2 linked regions of the Paraglaciecola sp. L3A3 genome follow. The protein of the gene in region 2 binds, or shares a complex with, the protein of the main gene of each other region. Links are inferred from orthologs where the notes say so. Each region holds a gene or a part of one and is shown on either strand. Other genes may lie near its edges.

Region 1 (7,922 bases), 4.3 Mb from region 2 along the record:
GCCTTAGGACTTGAGAAAGGTATTAAATGTTTTAATGTTGAATCTCGCAGCGAGTTAGCTCGGATTAATGAGGTAGCTAAGAGATTAGATAAAAAAGCGCCTATTTCTATTCGAGTTAACCCTGATGTCGATGCTAAAACACATCCTTATATTTCTACAGGTTTGAAAGATAATAAGTTTGGTGTAGAGCGCGAACAAGCGGTTGAAATTTACCAATATGCGAATAGTTTGTCGAACCTAAATGTAGTTGGAATTGATTGCCATATTGGTTCTCAATTAACTGACATTACTCCTTTTGTTGATGCTTTAGATATTTTACTTGCCTTGATTGATGAATTAGCCAGCCATGGCATTCATATTAAACATCTCGACGTAGGTGGTGGCTTAGGTGTTACTTATAATGATGAAAAGCCTCCTCACCCAGATCAATATACGCAAGCCATTGCTCAGCGTTTAGTGGGACGAGAAGATTTAATGCTTATTTTTGAACCGGGCCGAGCTATTATGGCAAATGCTGGGGTTTTACTGACTAAAGTTGAATTTTTGAAGCAGGGTGCAGAGAAAAACTTTGCTATTGTTGATGCGGCTATGAATGACCTTATTCGACCTGCGCTTTACTCTGCGTGGCAAAATATTATTCCTTTAAATGCAGCGTTGGTAAGAGAAAAGGCTGTCTATGATGTAGTTGGTCCTATCTGTGAAACGGGCGATTTTTTAGGTAAAGGTAGAGAGTTAGCCATTGCACCTGAAGATTATTTAGCTGTACGTAGTGCTGGTGCATACGGTTTTGTAATGGCTTCTAATTACAATAGCCGTTGTCGACCTGCAGAAATATTGGTAGATAAAGATGTGGCTCATTTAGTACGTAAGCGAGAAACTATTGAACAATTATTCGAAAATGAAGCTATACCCGATAATTAATTGTTAACTAAAAGTGTAAAGCCGCTATTCTTATAGCGGCTTTTTATTTACACTTGCAACATGTTTTTTACCAGAGAAATTGCAAGTGAAAAAAATTAGCTACCTAACCGCTAGCCTTACATTACCTTTTTTTGTTAGCGCCAATAGTCCGCAGCCTCCTCAACCTTCTGAACAAGCTTTTCCTTTTTACATGCCAGATGAAAAGCCTGATATGCCTTTAAGTGCTTCTGTTGCTCGGAATTACGATAATTACTTAGCTAATCGACAGGAAAACAATGAGTTGTATACTCAATTTAAATATACAGAATTAAATGGGTTTGATTACCATGGTGGTGACGGTACGATTTCTCGTCGTGATCCTTCTAAAGTTATTTTTGAAAATGGTAAATACTACGTCTGGTATACCTATCGTAATACACCTACTGCGCCAAAAGGTGCTGAAAAAAGCAGTGACACTATACCTTCCGCTGATTGGGATTTATCTGAAATATGGTATGCCACCTCAGAAGATGGTTTTACGTGGCAAGAGCAAGGGGTTGCTGTGCCTCGACCACCAAAACCTAATGTCGGTTGGCGCTCAGTTTCAACCACCGATATTTTAAAATGGAAAGGTAAGTATTACCTTTATTATCAGGGGTTTATGGAGGCTAGTGGCAAGCGGGGGGATGATTGCCCTGTGGCGGTTTCTTATGCGGATTCACCTGATGGCCCTTGGACTGCACTCAATCAAATCGTGATCCCTAATGGTGCTAAAGGTGACTGGGATCAGTTTTCGATTCATGATCCTTATCCTTTAGTACACGATGGCAAGATTTACCTGTATTACAAGTCGGACTTTTCTAAACAAGATGCTAAGCGCGGTTTAGTGCGTATGCATGGACTGGCAATAGCAGAAAATCCATTAGGGCCATTTAAAAAACACCCGCTTAATCCCATTATGGCCGCGGGCCATGAAACCACTTTATTTCCATTTAAAAAGGGAGTGGCGGCCTTTGCAATTCGAGATGGAAATGAAAGAAATACTATTCAATATGCAGAAGATTGGGTTAATTTTAAAATCGCTTCAATTGTTGAATTAATGCCCAATGCCGCGGGACCTTTTATCCCTGATGCATTTACCGATACTAAAGATGGCCGTGGTATTACTTGGGGGATCTCTCACTTTACAGCTGCAAATGGTTGGCAAAATAACCATTCTGTTTTAACGCGATTTGATGTGGATTTAAGTTTGGATGTTGATGACCGTCAGATGAAACGACATAGTCTAAAGTTTACTCCAGAGGAACATTATCGTTATGGATTATCGGCTCAACAAAAAAAACGAATTCAGCAACAAACAGAAAAATTGAGAAGTGAATAAATAAACGACCCTGATTATGCTAATTATTCATTGTTTTTAATCAGATTATTTAAGCTATGGATTGTTAAAGACATAGTCAGTGATTGCTTGAAATGATATAACTGCTTTTAGAATCTCTAGTTAGTTCATTTTTAATTGGCTAGACAATAATTTTAGTTAAGTAGTGACAATGCAAATCCAGTTCTCAAAGATGCAGGGCTTGGGTAATGACTTTGTGGTTATTGATAATGTAACCCAAAATGTGTTTTTTTCTCCGGAAAAAATCCGTCAATTATCCGATCGAAATTTTGGTATCGGCTTCGATCAACTTTTGTTGGTTGAACCACCGTATGATCCTGATCAAGATTTTCATTATCGAATCTTTAATGCTGATGGAACGGAAGTTTCCCAATGTGGTAACGGTGCTAGGTGTTTTGCTCGATTTGTGAAAATGAAAGGGTTAACTAACCGTAATAAAATCGTAGTCAGTACAAAGGCTGGCCGTATGGTTTTATATTTGGAAAAAGACGGACAAGTCACAGTGAATATGGGGGTGCCACAATTTGCACCACACCTAATTCCACTAAAGGCCAATAAACAAGAAAAAACTTATATTATCCGAGCGGATGATCAAACCTTTTTTTGTGGTGCTGTATCCATGGGCAACCCTCACTGTGTATTGTTAGTAGATGACATAAATTTAGCAGATGTGGAAACAATGGGGCCTCTGTTAGAAAAGCATGAGCGATTTACTGAAGGGGTTAATGTTGGTTTTATGCAAATAATTAACCCTAGTCATATTAAGTTACGTGTATATGAAAGAGGGGCCGGTGAAACACTCGCTTGTGGCAGTGGTGCATGTGCCGCAGTGGCTGTTGGGCAGTTACAAAATAGATTAAGTAAAGATGTGAAGGTTGATTTACCTGGTGGAAGTTTAAAAATACGTTGGCAAGGGAAAGACAATGTATTAAAAATGACCGGAGCAGCCGAGCATATTTTTGACGGCTACATAAATTTATAAGAGTAGGGGGGATTTTTAAATAATATGGAAATAAATACTGCATTAGAAACAGATGAACAATTAAGTGCTGAACAGGTAGTAAACTACCTGTTAGATAATCCTGATTTTTTTGCTCAACACCCTAATCTTGTGGAAAAAATTGCTATACCTCATATTCAAAAAGGTAGTGTGTCTTTAGTCGAATTACAAAGTGAGCAATTGCGTAAGAAGGTTCGCAGCCTTAATCATAAGCTTAGTCAATTAATCACAATTGCTAAAAAAAATGAAGAAATTTATCGGATATATGCTGACTTAAATATCAGAATATTGAAGTGTACTTCAATGGATGATTTAACCTTTGTTTTAGAAGAAGTGATTCAAGAAAATTTACAGTTAGCATCTGTCAGTTTAATGCCTTTCAAAGGTGCCCATGCGCTACCAGAAATTCAACGTCGTTTGTTCATTGAAAAACGTTTTAAAAGAGACAAACACTTCTTTGGACGATTAAGTGACCACGAAAGAAAATTATTATTTGCAGATCAAGATGCTAATTCAGTGGCTTTGTTGCTGTTAGGTGACCAAGGGGAGCTGGGTATTTTGGCGATTGGCAGTAAAGATCCTAGTCACTTTAATCCTGATATGGATACTTTGTTGATTTCACAATTACAACAATTTTTGAGTATTTTACTACCTAAAATTCTTAGCTACTAATTGTTGGGTAATAATCAGTTTAGAAATTTGCGTTTAATATATTTATGATTTTCTATAAAAAACTCAATCCCATTCAAGCCATTACTTTTGATTTAGATGATACTTTATATGAAAACGGCAGCGTAATTAAAAATGCTACGGCATCGTTGCGAGCGTTTCAGCATAAGGAGTTCTCTATCACTAAGTCTTTAGATACACAGTACTGGCGTAAAATAGAAAAAGAGTTACTAATAGATCATCCCATATTACATAATGATATTGGCCAGCTTAGATTTCGCTCTTTACAGCTTGGGTTTCAGCAACTTGGTTATAACGAAGAGCAAGCTGTTGATGCAGCCAGGCGGTGTTTTCAACACTTTTATGATCAGCGCAGTAATTTTTCTGTCGATGCTAATATTCATTGGATTTTAAAAACATTAGCCGAGAAAATACCTCTGGTGGCTATTACCAACGGTAATGTAGACGTTGAAAAAATTGGCATTGCCGATTATTTATCAGCCTGTTTTAAATCTAGTGTGACAGTACCTATGAAACCAAACATAGCTATGTTTGATGCGGCTCAAGATATGTTAGCAATACCGGCTAAAAATATTTTGCATGTGGGAGATAATTTAGAGAAAGACGTATTTGGAGCAATTCGAGCAGGCTATCAAGCCGCTTGGTACGCAGAAGATAGAGAAATGTCGCTTAATAGTGAGCAGACACTTACTTTACCTCATGTGCAGTTACAGTCACTCAATCAATTATTAGAGTTAGTCTTCTAGAATATTTTGTTGCATGGTTTCGCAAGGGTTCTGGCATCTAGGTTTACCTACAATTTTGGCCGGGATACCAGCGACGGTAACATGTGCAGGTACGTCGTTTAAAACAACACTACCGGCGCCAATTTTGGCTCCTTCACCTATAGTAATATTACCCAATATTTTGGCTCCTGCCCCAATCATTACCCCTTGACGAATTTTAGGATGTCGGTCGCCTGCTTCATTACCTGTACCACCTAAGGTGACGGATTGCATGATAGACACATTGTCTTCAATTACCGCAGTTTCGCCTACTACAATCCCTGTCGCATGGTCGAACATCACTCCTTGGCCTATATGAGCTGCAGGGTGGATGTCGATAGCAAAAACTTCTGAATTACGACTTTGAATAAAGAGAGCTAGCTCTTTTCGACCCATTTTCCACAGTTGATTAGCTAGTCTGTGCACTTGGATTGCTTGGAAGCCTTTAAAATTGAGCAGTACTGTTAAATGAGTGTTCACCGCAGGGTCTCGATTAAACACAGCTTGAATATCGAACATAGCTGCTTCAGCTATTTCTGGGTGTAGCAGATAACATTGCTCAAACATTTCTTTGATGGTTAATGAGCCCATGACTTTATCTGCTAGTTTATTCGATAGGATAAAACCTAAAGAGGTTTCAAAGTTATGGTGAGCAAGAATACATGTGTGTACATAACTAGATAACAAAGGTTCACTTTCACTTAAGTTTTTTGCTTCTAGTTTTAGTTGTTGCCAAAATTCAATGCTCATCACTTTGTCTCATCATTTTCAAAGGTATTTCTACTAACCTTATTTTTGGGGATGAAGTAGAAAAATAAAAGGTATAAATGCTTTTCTTTGCAATATAGGCACAAATTAGCAGGGCATTCTGCTGAGTATTGCTTTCATTAGTGTATTTAAATACAGTGCTTTGTTATAGTAAAGGCAAATATCCTTTTCAAAATTTGCCCATGGACGTATCTAGACTTCTTGATGAACTAAACGATAAACAACGTGATGCAGTTGCTGCTTCTGCCACTGACATGCTGATCTTAGCTGGTGCCGGTAGTGGCAAAACACGAGTCTTAGTGCATAGAATTTCTTGGTTAATGGAAGTGGAAGGTATTGCTCCTTATGGCATTTTAGCTGTGACCTTTACCAATAAAGCAGCCAAAGAAATGCGCGGGCGAATAGAGCAACTACAAGGAAGTCCTTTATATAGCATGTGGATTGGTACCTTTCATGGTATTGCCCATAGGTTATTACGCACCCATTATGCAGACGTTAACTTACCTGAAAACTTCACTATTTTAGATTCTGATGACCAATATCGAATGGTTAGACGAGTGATTAAAAGTCTTAATCTTGATGAGAAACATTGGCCGCCTAAACAAGTACAATGGTATATCAATGGTAACAAAGATGAAGGCTTACGCCCTGAGCATATTGAGACCTACGGAGATGCTAATCAACAAAAAATGCGCGAGATTTATCAGGTATATCAACAAACCTGTGACCGTTCTGGGTTAGTTGATTTTGCTGAGTTATTGTTACGAGCTCATGAATTATGGCTGAACAACCCTAACATATTAGCCCATTACCAAAAACGTTTTAGAGCGATATTAGTTGACGAATTTCAAGATACTAACAATATTCAATATGCTTGGTTAAGGTTACTTGCTGCGCCAAGCAATAATATGATTATTGTGGGGGATGACGATCAGTCTATCTATGGTTGGCGAGGTGCCAATGTAGAAAATATACAGCATTTTTTGCGAGATTTCCCTACTGCTAAAACCGTTAGATTAGAACAGAATTATCGTTCTACGGGCAATATATTACAAGCCGCTAATGCTGTTATTGATAATAATCAGGGGCGTCTAGGTAAAGAGTTATGGACTGAAGATGGCAATGGAGAAACGATTTCTTTGTATGCAGGTTTTAATGAACTTGATGAAGCTAGATTTAACATCTCTCGAATAAAAGAGTGGCGTGATACTGGTAATGCCTTGGTTGATTGCGCCATTTTATATCGTAATAATGCTCAATCACGGGTACTCGAAGAAGCCTTACTTCAAGAATCAATCGCTTACAGAATATATGGCGGATTACGCTTTTTTGAACGCCAGGAAATTCGTGATGCCCTTGGGTATTTGCGCTTAATTAATCAATCTATTGATGATGCGGCATTTGAGAGAATAGTGAATACCCCTACTCGTGGCATGGGGGACAAGACCTTATCGCAGATCCGCGAACTAGCCAAAGAACAAGAATTGTCTATGTGGGATGCAAGTCAGCGGATGTTACAGGAAAAACGTCTAACCGGCCGCGCATCTAATGCATTAAGTGCTTTCATTCAACTTATTAGTCAGTTAGGCCAAGATATTGCGCAGTTACCTCTTGAGGAACAAGCTGATCATGTGATCAAACATTCTGGCCTATTTGCTATGTATAAAGCAGAAAAAGGTGAAAAAGCCCAAGCTAGAATTGAAAACTTGGAAGAATTAGTGACGGCTTGTAAACAATTTGTCGTGCCTGAAGAGGCTGATAATATGACTCCCTTATCTGCTTTTTTAGCTCATGCCTCTTTAGAATCAGGTGAAACACAGGCTGATAGTCATCAGGATGCGGTGCAAATGATGACAATTCATTCATCTAAAGGTTTAGAGTTTCCATTGGTGTTTCTGGTTGGGGTAGAAGAAGGCATGTTCCCTAGTCAGATGAGCAATGATGAGCCTGGCAAAATCGAAGAAGAAAGACGTCTTTGTTACGTCGGTATGACACGTGCAATGCAAAAGTTGTATATCACTTATGCTGAGAACAGACGCGTTTATGGGCAAGACAAATATCATACTCCTTCACGGTTTATTAAAGAGATCCCCGCTGAGTGTATTGAAGAAGTCCGCTTGCGCACCACTATTAGCCGACCGGTACAAAACCGTTTTACGGCAACTACTGGGCATACTGCATTTGAATCGACAGGATTTCAGTTAGGTGAAAGGGTATGCCATCCTAAATTTGCTGAAGGTACAGTGCTAAATTATGAAGGGTCGGGTGAGCATGCCAGAGTGCAAATTAACTTTGATGAATTCGGTACTAAATGGTTGGTGATGTCGTTTGCTAAGTTAACTAAAGTATAGTTGGATTAAATGTGTTGTTTTTTGTTATATCTATTGTGTAATAACCACAC
Region 2 (7,859 bases):
TCAGGAAAAAACTCAAATACACTTTTACCTTGAATAATGCTTGGTACAATACTGCTATGGTTCTCCATAAACTGGTTCCATACCTGAACATTAAATTCTTTGTCGAGTACCACTATTCCTACTTCTATCGAGCCTAATAAGTCATGTTTCCAATGCATTTCAGCTAAACTATTATCAACAGCCATAAAAACGTACCTTAAGAATGAGAGGTGACAAGTTTATCGAATACTAAGTCGATAGATTTGTTAGGAAACAACAAGAGTAAATCAAAGTTAATATTTTGGCTTTTAATTGAATAAGCAATTTCAATAGCCAACATGTCTTCTGTTCTTTGTCTGGTATGTTTAAGAATATCTTCTAAATCACAATGTCGTCCCAAAATAATTGGATGGTTATGGCTAAATACCGCATGGAGTTGTGCAGAAAGCGCTCGTAAGCAAGCTCCAATCAAAATATTGGAGACATCCATTAACGCTTCTAATTCTAAAGAACCAGTACTTTTGCCTTCTGTATATTTGAGAAGTTTCACCATGTTGGCAAAGTTTGAGTCGTTAAATATGACTAAGGCTTCACCATTGATACCAGCACTAATAAAGCCTTGAGAGACTGCAGAAACACTTTCATTACGCTGTATATCGGCCATGGCCATGTGTAATTCGGTATTTGTGATTAAATTAACACTGGGGATTGGCAAATCAATAAATTCACCTAATAATTTAGCTAAACTTTCACCAGCTTGCCCCATAGCAATGTTTGCCATTTCTCGATAGGCATCAAGCTTATCAACGCTAGACTTTTTATTTGCAGAAGCAACGGCTTCGGCTCTTTTAGATGAACTTGCGTCACCAGAGTACAAACCATATTGGCTTAATATGTCTATTAATGTGTTATTTTCAATAGGTTTGCGAATGAAATCAATCACCCCTAAATCTAACATTCGTTTACGGGCTTCTGGTTGAACATCTCCAGACACAACAATCACCAACACTGGCAGATCTTCATTTTTGATGATCTGCATGGTTTGATAACCATCTAACACAGGCATATTTAAGTCGAGAAACATGACCTCAGCTTTGCCCGCCCGGATTATCTCTAAGGCTTGTTCTCCGTGCTCAGCAAAACTGACATCTACATCCCATCCATCTGGTATCGAGCGCTCCATTTGTTTACGAGCAAAACTTGAATCATCACAAATTAATATGGGAGTCGTCATTTTTAACTGTCACCTAATTTAGTGTTATTACACAAATTAAATTGCTACTGAAGCCTTAATATGAGCATGAGATTGATAGTCAGTTAATTCAAAATCACTGATTTCAAAAGAGAAGATGTCTTTAACTTTAGGGTTAATTAACATTTTCGGCAGAGCGTAAGGTTCACGAGAGAGTTGCAACTCAGCTTGTTCTAAATGATTCACATATAAATGAGCATCACCTAAAGTATGAATAAAATCACCCACTTCTAAATCACACACTTGCGCTAACATCATAGTAAATAGTGCATAACTGGCAATATTAAAAGGTACACCTAGAAAAACATCACCGCTTCTTTGATATAACTGGCAAGATAACTTACCGTTTAATACATAAAACTGAAACATTGTATGACAAGGAGGTAAAGCCTGCCGACCTTGCGCTGCATTTTCCTTGGGCGAAAACTTTGTATCAGGCAGAACGGCTGGGTTCCATGCACTGACAATCAAACGCCTAGAATCTGGGTTAGTCTTTATTTGTTCTACCAGTTCACTAATTTGATCAATAACCTGACCATCAGTACCTTCCCAACTGCGCCATTGTTTACCATACACAGGTCCTAATTCACCGTCGTCAGTTGCCCATCCATCCCAAATTTTCACGTTATTATCAGTTAAATAACGAATATTGGTTTCACCTTTTAAAAACCACAATAACTCATGGATAATAGAACGCAAATGGCACTTTTTAGTAGTCACTAACGGAAAACCTTGGCTTAAATCAAAGCGCATCTGATAACCAAAAACACTTAATGTACCTGTACCTGTACGATCTTCTTTTTTTGTTCCAGTTTCTAATACATGGCGCATTAACTGTAAATATTGCTGCATTTTTTGTTCTCAATTCTGTATTTTGTGGATAACTACACGTATCTAATTGCCGGCTCTGACGAGTCCACCTAAACCAGATAATTCTAAATAAAGATTCACTTCGTCACGAACATCTTGTGGATTATTCAAGGTTAAGACTTTAGCCAATAGCTGTTCAGCATCGCTTTGGCTAATATTACGGACAATCCATTTCACTTTCGACAAATTATGATTATTCATGCTGAGTTTTCGATAACCCATAGCTAAAAGTAACACGACTCCACCTGGTTCACCTGCTAATTCACCACATACTGTAATAGGTTTTTGTAATACACCAGCTGTTTTAGCTATAGTATGTAATGCACTTAACACCGCAGGATGATAACTATCGTATAAATCAGCGACCCGAGAATTATTTCGATCGACGGCCAATAAGTATTGGGTTAAATCGTTACTTCCTACCGAGAAAAAGTCGACTATTTTGGCTAACTGAGGCAGCTGATAAATCACCGCAGGCACTTCTAACATCACACCAATTTGAGGCCGATATAAATGTTCACCTTGCTGCTGGGCTTCTTCTTCTACCTCATAAAAAGCTTGTTTAATTAAACGTTTAGCTTCGCTCACCTCACTTACAGAGGTAATCATGGGTAACATAATACGTAAATTTTCTAGGCCAATACTGGCCCGTAACATAGCCCGAATTTGGACTAAAAATATTTCTGGGTGATCTAATGTTAAACGAATACCACGCCAACCCAAAAATGGATTTTCCTCAGTAATAGGAAAATAAGGCAATGGTTTATCACCACCAACATCGAGTGTACGCATAGTGAAAGGTTTATTCGGTTCAGCGATTAACAACTCACGGTATAAGTCAGCTTGCTCTTGTTCGGTTGGAAAACGCTCGCGCATCATAAATGGAATTTCAGTTCTAAATAAGCCAACACCATCAGAATCAGGGTTGTTGTTACTTTCAGATTCTAATGACAAACCTGCATTGACAAATAAACTAATTTGACAATTGTCTGTAGTAACTGCAGGTAAGCTGTCTACTGCATGAATGCGTTCTGATAATAGCTGCTCTTCTAGAACCAGTTGTTCAAATTCACGTCGGATAGTGAGGTTGGGCGATACAATCACATCACCGGTATAACCATCGAGCAAAATTTCTTTTTCGTTCAATAAATTGATAGGGATATTAGTCACCCCCATTACGGCAGGTACGCCCATTGCCCTAGCCATAATTGCCGCATGAGAGTTATTTGAGCCGCGCATAGATACTATGCCCACTAACTTTTCACTTGGGAATTCTGCCAGCATAGCCGCTGTGACTTCTTCAGCAATAAGAATCGAATGTTGTGGCGGTTCGCGCTTAATGGTGACCCCAGAAGTAATGCCTAGGATATTCGCCAGCACCCGGTTACCCATGTCTTCAACATCAACCGCGCGCTCTCGCATGTAGGGGTCATTCATAGATTGAAATTGACGTACATACCCCTCTACCACCATCTTCAGTGATGTAGGAGCATCCCAACCCTCTTTGATTTTCTTTTCGACTTCACGACCTAAACTATTGGCGTCTAACAAATGGTGATATAGCTCAAAGATGGCTCTAACATCATCAGGCACTTCGTTTTGCATACGCTCAGACAATACAGCCATATCATCTTGGGTTTGTTTTACAGCTTGACGATAGTTTGCAATTTGAGTTTCGCTGTCGTCACTACGCTTGTGAGTATGATTGTGCAGACTGACCAATAAATTTAATAAATAACCTGTACCACTTGCAAGCCCTGATGAACCTGGCACACCACGTAATGACTTTTGCCAATCTTTTGGCACATTTTCAGTTAATGAATTAATAGACCCCCGAGCTTTAGCATTGGCTATTTCCACAGCCAATTGCATAGCCAAAGTGACTAAAAAGGCTTCTTCATCTTCACTGAAGCGTCTTTTTTCTCGCTGCTGTAACGTTAACACCCCCAAAACTTTACGTTGATGAATAATCGGCGCACCTAAGAATGCGTGATAAAGGTCTTCTTGGACTTCAGGATAATGTTTAAAGCGAGGGTGACTTTGTGCGTCACTAATGTTGATTGGTTCTTCTCGTTGGCCTATCAGACCAATCAAGCCTTCTGAGAAGCCAATAGATACACGTCCAACAGCTTCAGTAGCTAAACCATTAGTGGCTGTTAAGGTAAAATGCTGTTGGTCGTAATCAGCAAGATAAATACTACATGAGTCAACGCCTAGGGCTTCGATTAAGCGATTTGCCAGACAGTTTAATGCATCATCCAATACTGGAATTTGATTCACTTCCTGAACAATACGTTTAAGCGTAGTTAACATATACCCTTTTCACCTTGTAATATTAAGTCTTACGACGACGCTTGGATTTATTTGATTGCCCTTGAGTATTCGGGGCATTATCTGGCATGGCTGTTGAAGAAAATTCTTTCATTACACGCCTGTATACATCTTTTTTAAACGACACAACGTTTCGTACGGGATACCAAAAGCTAACCCAACGCCAATTATCGAATTCAGGATGATTAGACTGCAACAGATCGACATCGTCTTCATTACAAGTTAATTGCAATAAAAACCATTTCTGTTTTTGGCCAATACATACAGGATTACTGCCTTGACGAACTAATCGTTTAGGTAGTTTATAGCGCAACCAATTTTTGGTCACAGACAATATTTTTACATGTTCCGGCCGCAAGCCCACTTCTTCGTGAAGCTCACGATACATAGTTTGCTCAGCAGTTTCACCTTCATCAATTCCGCCCTGCGGAAACTGCCAAGAATGTTGCCCATAACGTCTAGCCCAAAAAACTTGACCTATCTCATTACAAATCACTATGCCAACGTTGGCGCGGAATCCTTCGGCATCAATCACTTAGACTCCCGAGAACTCAATTCTTTTAATGTACTGCATTCTTCCATAAACTAGCGATCATGCAAAGCAATAAAAAACATAAGACACAGCCTGTACCTAATGAAACAATATATTTTTCCAAGTAGCGAGCCAAAAACGGCTGAACAACTTATGTCTAGAGCCGAAAGATTAGCAGGATTGACTTTGGGGGAGCTGGCCGACTTCAATAAAATTAAAGTCCCGACAAACTTTAAACGAGAAAAAGGCTGGAGCGGACAGCTGATAGAACTTTGTCTCGGCGCCACTGCAGGCTCTAAATCACAACAAGATTTTGCCAAGCTCGGAATTGAATTAAAAACCATTCCTATAGATGAAAACTGCCGCCCGCTGGAAACTACCTATGTGTGTTACGCGCCTTTATTAGATATTGCTGGTGTAGAATGGCATACCAGTAATGTACGCAATAAGATCCAACAGGTGTTATGGGTCCCAATCGATGGCAGACGAGACATACCGCCAAAAGATAGGTGTATCGCTACCCCATTTTTATGGACACCCAGTCCCGAGCAAGACAACCAACTGCGTATGGATTGGGAAGAATTAATGGAAATGATATCCCTAGGCGAGATAGAAAAAATTACAGCTAAACATGGTCAATATCTACAAATACGACCAAAAGCTGCGGATGGCTCTGCGTTAACCGATGCAATAGGAAAAAATGGCCATAAAATAAAAACTAGACCAAGAGGTTTTTACTTACGTAAAGAATTTACTTCTCAGCTGTTAGCTGATTATTTTGGGGTGTAGATGGAAGGCAGAATGTTGCAGCCTAAGTAACCTGAATACTGGATAAGCCGAACCTCTCGATAACGCTCTTTTTGTGCCTAGTGGCGTTGGGCTACCTCTACCTAGCCGCGTTGGAGGAGAGTCTAGCAATAACACGTTATTAGCAGGGGCTGTTAATCTTTGGTGATTGCTTTTGCAGCGAATTGTGCGGTATTTATACAATAAAGCACGAATGTAATGTAGTTGTTCTACCTTAATGAGTGATGAAGCAGTAGAAATGCCGCACAAACGCTGCCCGAAGGGTTCTGCCTAAACGCTTTTTACTCTTTGTTGCTGACTTTTGACTTAGCCCATCAGGTTAAGCATAATGGGGCAAAGATGAGCAGTGGCTAGATTCGAGCTACGAGCAAAGAAAAGCAGTCGTTAACGTCGAGGTGCAATATTATTGATTTAAAAGGCGAATCACTCTATCTATCTTTCGCTGAAATACCTTTAATCGGATGAGTAAAATCGGCAATTTCCGCCTTAGTATAGCTAGTATTTATCCGTTTAGTTGATGCGGGTTGCTCCTGTAAAGAGACTCCGGCTCGATAAGCAGTTTTAGGTCGAATTGGGCGAGGACAAAAACCTCCCGCACAGTTAGGGCAAACATTACCTAGCATATTGTCAACGCAGTCTTTGCAGAAAGTACATTCGTAAGTACAAATATAAGCTTCAGTCGAAGAGGCAGGAAGATCTTTATCACACCCTTCACAATTAGGTCGTAATTCAAGCATAAGTAACTCCTTACAATAAAAATACTGTTACCAATAACACTGCGCTTTAATCGAAAATACAAATAAAACAGCGGCTAAATATAAATACCGAGCTTAAAACAAAAAATCGCTCCCTGCTAACTATATGCAGAAATAACAAGATGCCCCATAAACCAGCAAACCTAGTTTTATGAAATAGAAAGCCAAATATTGATTTTAATCTCCGCCGCCACAGCCTCCTCCACCACTATCGCCTGCACAGCCACCATCTCCCGCACTACCGGCACAACCAGAAGAGCAACCGATATGACTACCACAGAATCCAGTTGCTGAACTTCCAGTACCGTTATTGGAAGACGTTGACCTCATACAATTCAGCTCATATAAAAAACCATCCTCAATATTTAATCTGCCATCTAAAGCAAAAATAAGCGGCAAACGCTTAGGTTTAAAAGGATTTATTTGCTCTCTATGACAACTGATCCGCCATGCTTTTTTTATACCCAACTGTGCCCTACTTTCAGATTTCATGGCTTCAGCAGGGGTATGATGAACAAAATGTCCCACTGCCTTCGAACAGAATTGAGCATATTCTTTGGTAAAAAGAATAAACTCATGCCAAGCGACATCAACAACTTGAGATGGCATTGCCACCATTTCACTACGGGATAATGAAATTAAATGAAAATAATCTCTTAATCCTCGTAGTACTTGTTCCAAATCTGAATGATGCAAGTGTGGATATATTTGCGACACCTTATTTTTAATAGAGTGAGGAAACTCATAAGCATTAATAAATGAAGAGCGTTTTTTCATCAATGCTTTTCGATATATAACAATCGAGATAATCAACACGAAAAAAATGAAAACAACAAGTACAGACACATCCATATTTTATATCCTATCAATACCACAAGGCATAATCTGAGTTTATTCCTTAGCCCAACCGCAGTTGAAAACCGAGTCACAGGTGAATTAATTTTCTTGTTCTGGGGTTGGTTAAGTCACTGTATAACATTAAACAGTATCGAAACGATAGATTCGAGATGCTAGGCAAAGAAAAGCAGCAACCAACAGATAAATTCCAATAAAAAAAATAAAGGCAAAAGCAAAAAACGTTACCACGGAAATTCACAGAAATTAACAAAGTGGCTTCGCCGAACAGACAATGAACCAAGGCTATTCCCCTTATAACTGGCGCTTTAAAAAGGAAATACAAAGCAGCGGTTAGTTACCAATTTCGAACTAGAAAATTAAAGACAAAAGCATGCCTGTCTGCAACCGAAACTCAAATATAATCGGATCTGCCCTTCCCCATAAATCAAAAAAACAACACCTGAAAAAATAGACCAAAATATTGATTTTATTAACT

The links.
Region 1: the proteins of rppH (region 2) and dapF are in contact, whole or in part, in a solved structure (PDB 5YGU), measured with the Escherichia coli proteins. The link is inferred for Paraglaciecola sp. L3A3 from one-to-one orthologs.

Annotation. Positions count from the first base shown.
Region 1 is NZ_CP047023.1:176,219-184,140, forward strand. Bases 1,565-4,365 are described here. They hold dapF (diaminopimelate epimerase), read left to right. Parts: upstream 1,565-2,450; coding sequence 2,451-3,281; downstream 3,282-4,365. Other genes in these bases: GQR87_RS00740 (family 43 glycosylhydrolase), read left to right, coding at 1,565-2,281; GQR87_RS00750 (DUF484 family protein), read left to right, coding at 3,306-3,971; GQR87_RS00755 (HAD-IA family hydrolase), read left to right, coding at 4,016-4,365. In the rest of the region: lysA (diaminopimelate decarboxylase), read left to right, coding at 1-921; more of GQR87_RS00740, read left to right, coding at 1,007-1,564; more of GQR87_RS00755, read left to right, coding at 4,366-4,735; cysE (serine O-acetyltransferase), read right to left, coding at 4,724-5,503; uvrD (DNA helicase II), read left to right, coding at 5,704-7,872. UniProt on the Escherichia coli protein: Involved in the succinylase branch of the L-lysine biosynthesis and in the biosynthesis of the pentapeptide incorporated in the peptidoglycan moiety. Catalyzes the stereoinversion of LL-2,6-diaminopimelate (L,L-DAP) to meso-diaminopimelate (meso-DAP).
Region 2 is NZ_CP047023.1:4,444,676-4,452,534, forward strand. The notes cover bases 3,203-5,940. They hold rppH (RNA pyrophosphohydrolase), read right to left. Parts: upstream 4,968-5,940; coding sequence 4,437-4,967; downstream 3,203-4,436. Other genes in these bases: ptsP (phosphoenolpyruvate--protein phosphotransferase), read right to left, coding at 3,203-4,414; mutH (DNA mismatch repair endonuclease MutH), read left to right, coding at 5,067-5,753. Also shown: GQR87_RS18405 (sensor domain-containing diguanylate cyclase), read right to left, coding at 1-185; GQR87_RS18410 (response regulator), read right to left, coding at 197-1,213; GQR87_RS18415 (thymidylate synthase), read right to left, coding at 1,250-2,083; more of ptsP, read right to left, coding at 2,126-3,202; GQR87_RS18435 (DUF1272 domain-containing protein), read right to left, coding at 6,200-6,508; GQR87_RS18440 (hypothetical protein), read right to left, coding at 6,704-7,303. UniProt on the Escherichia coli protein: Master regulator of 5'-end-dependent mRNA decay.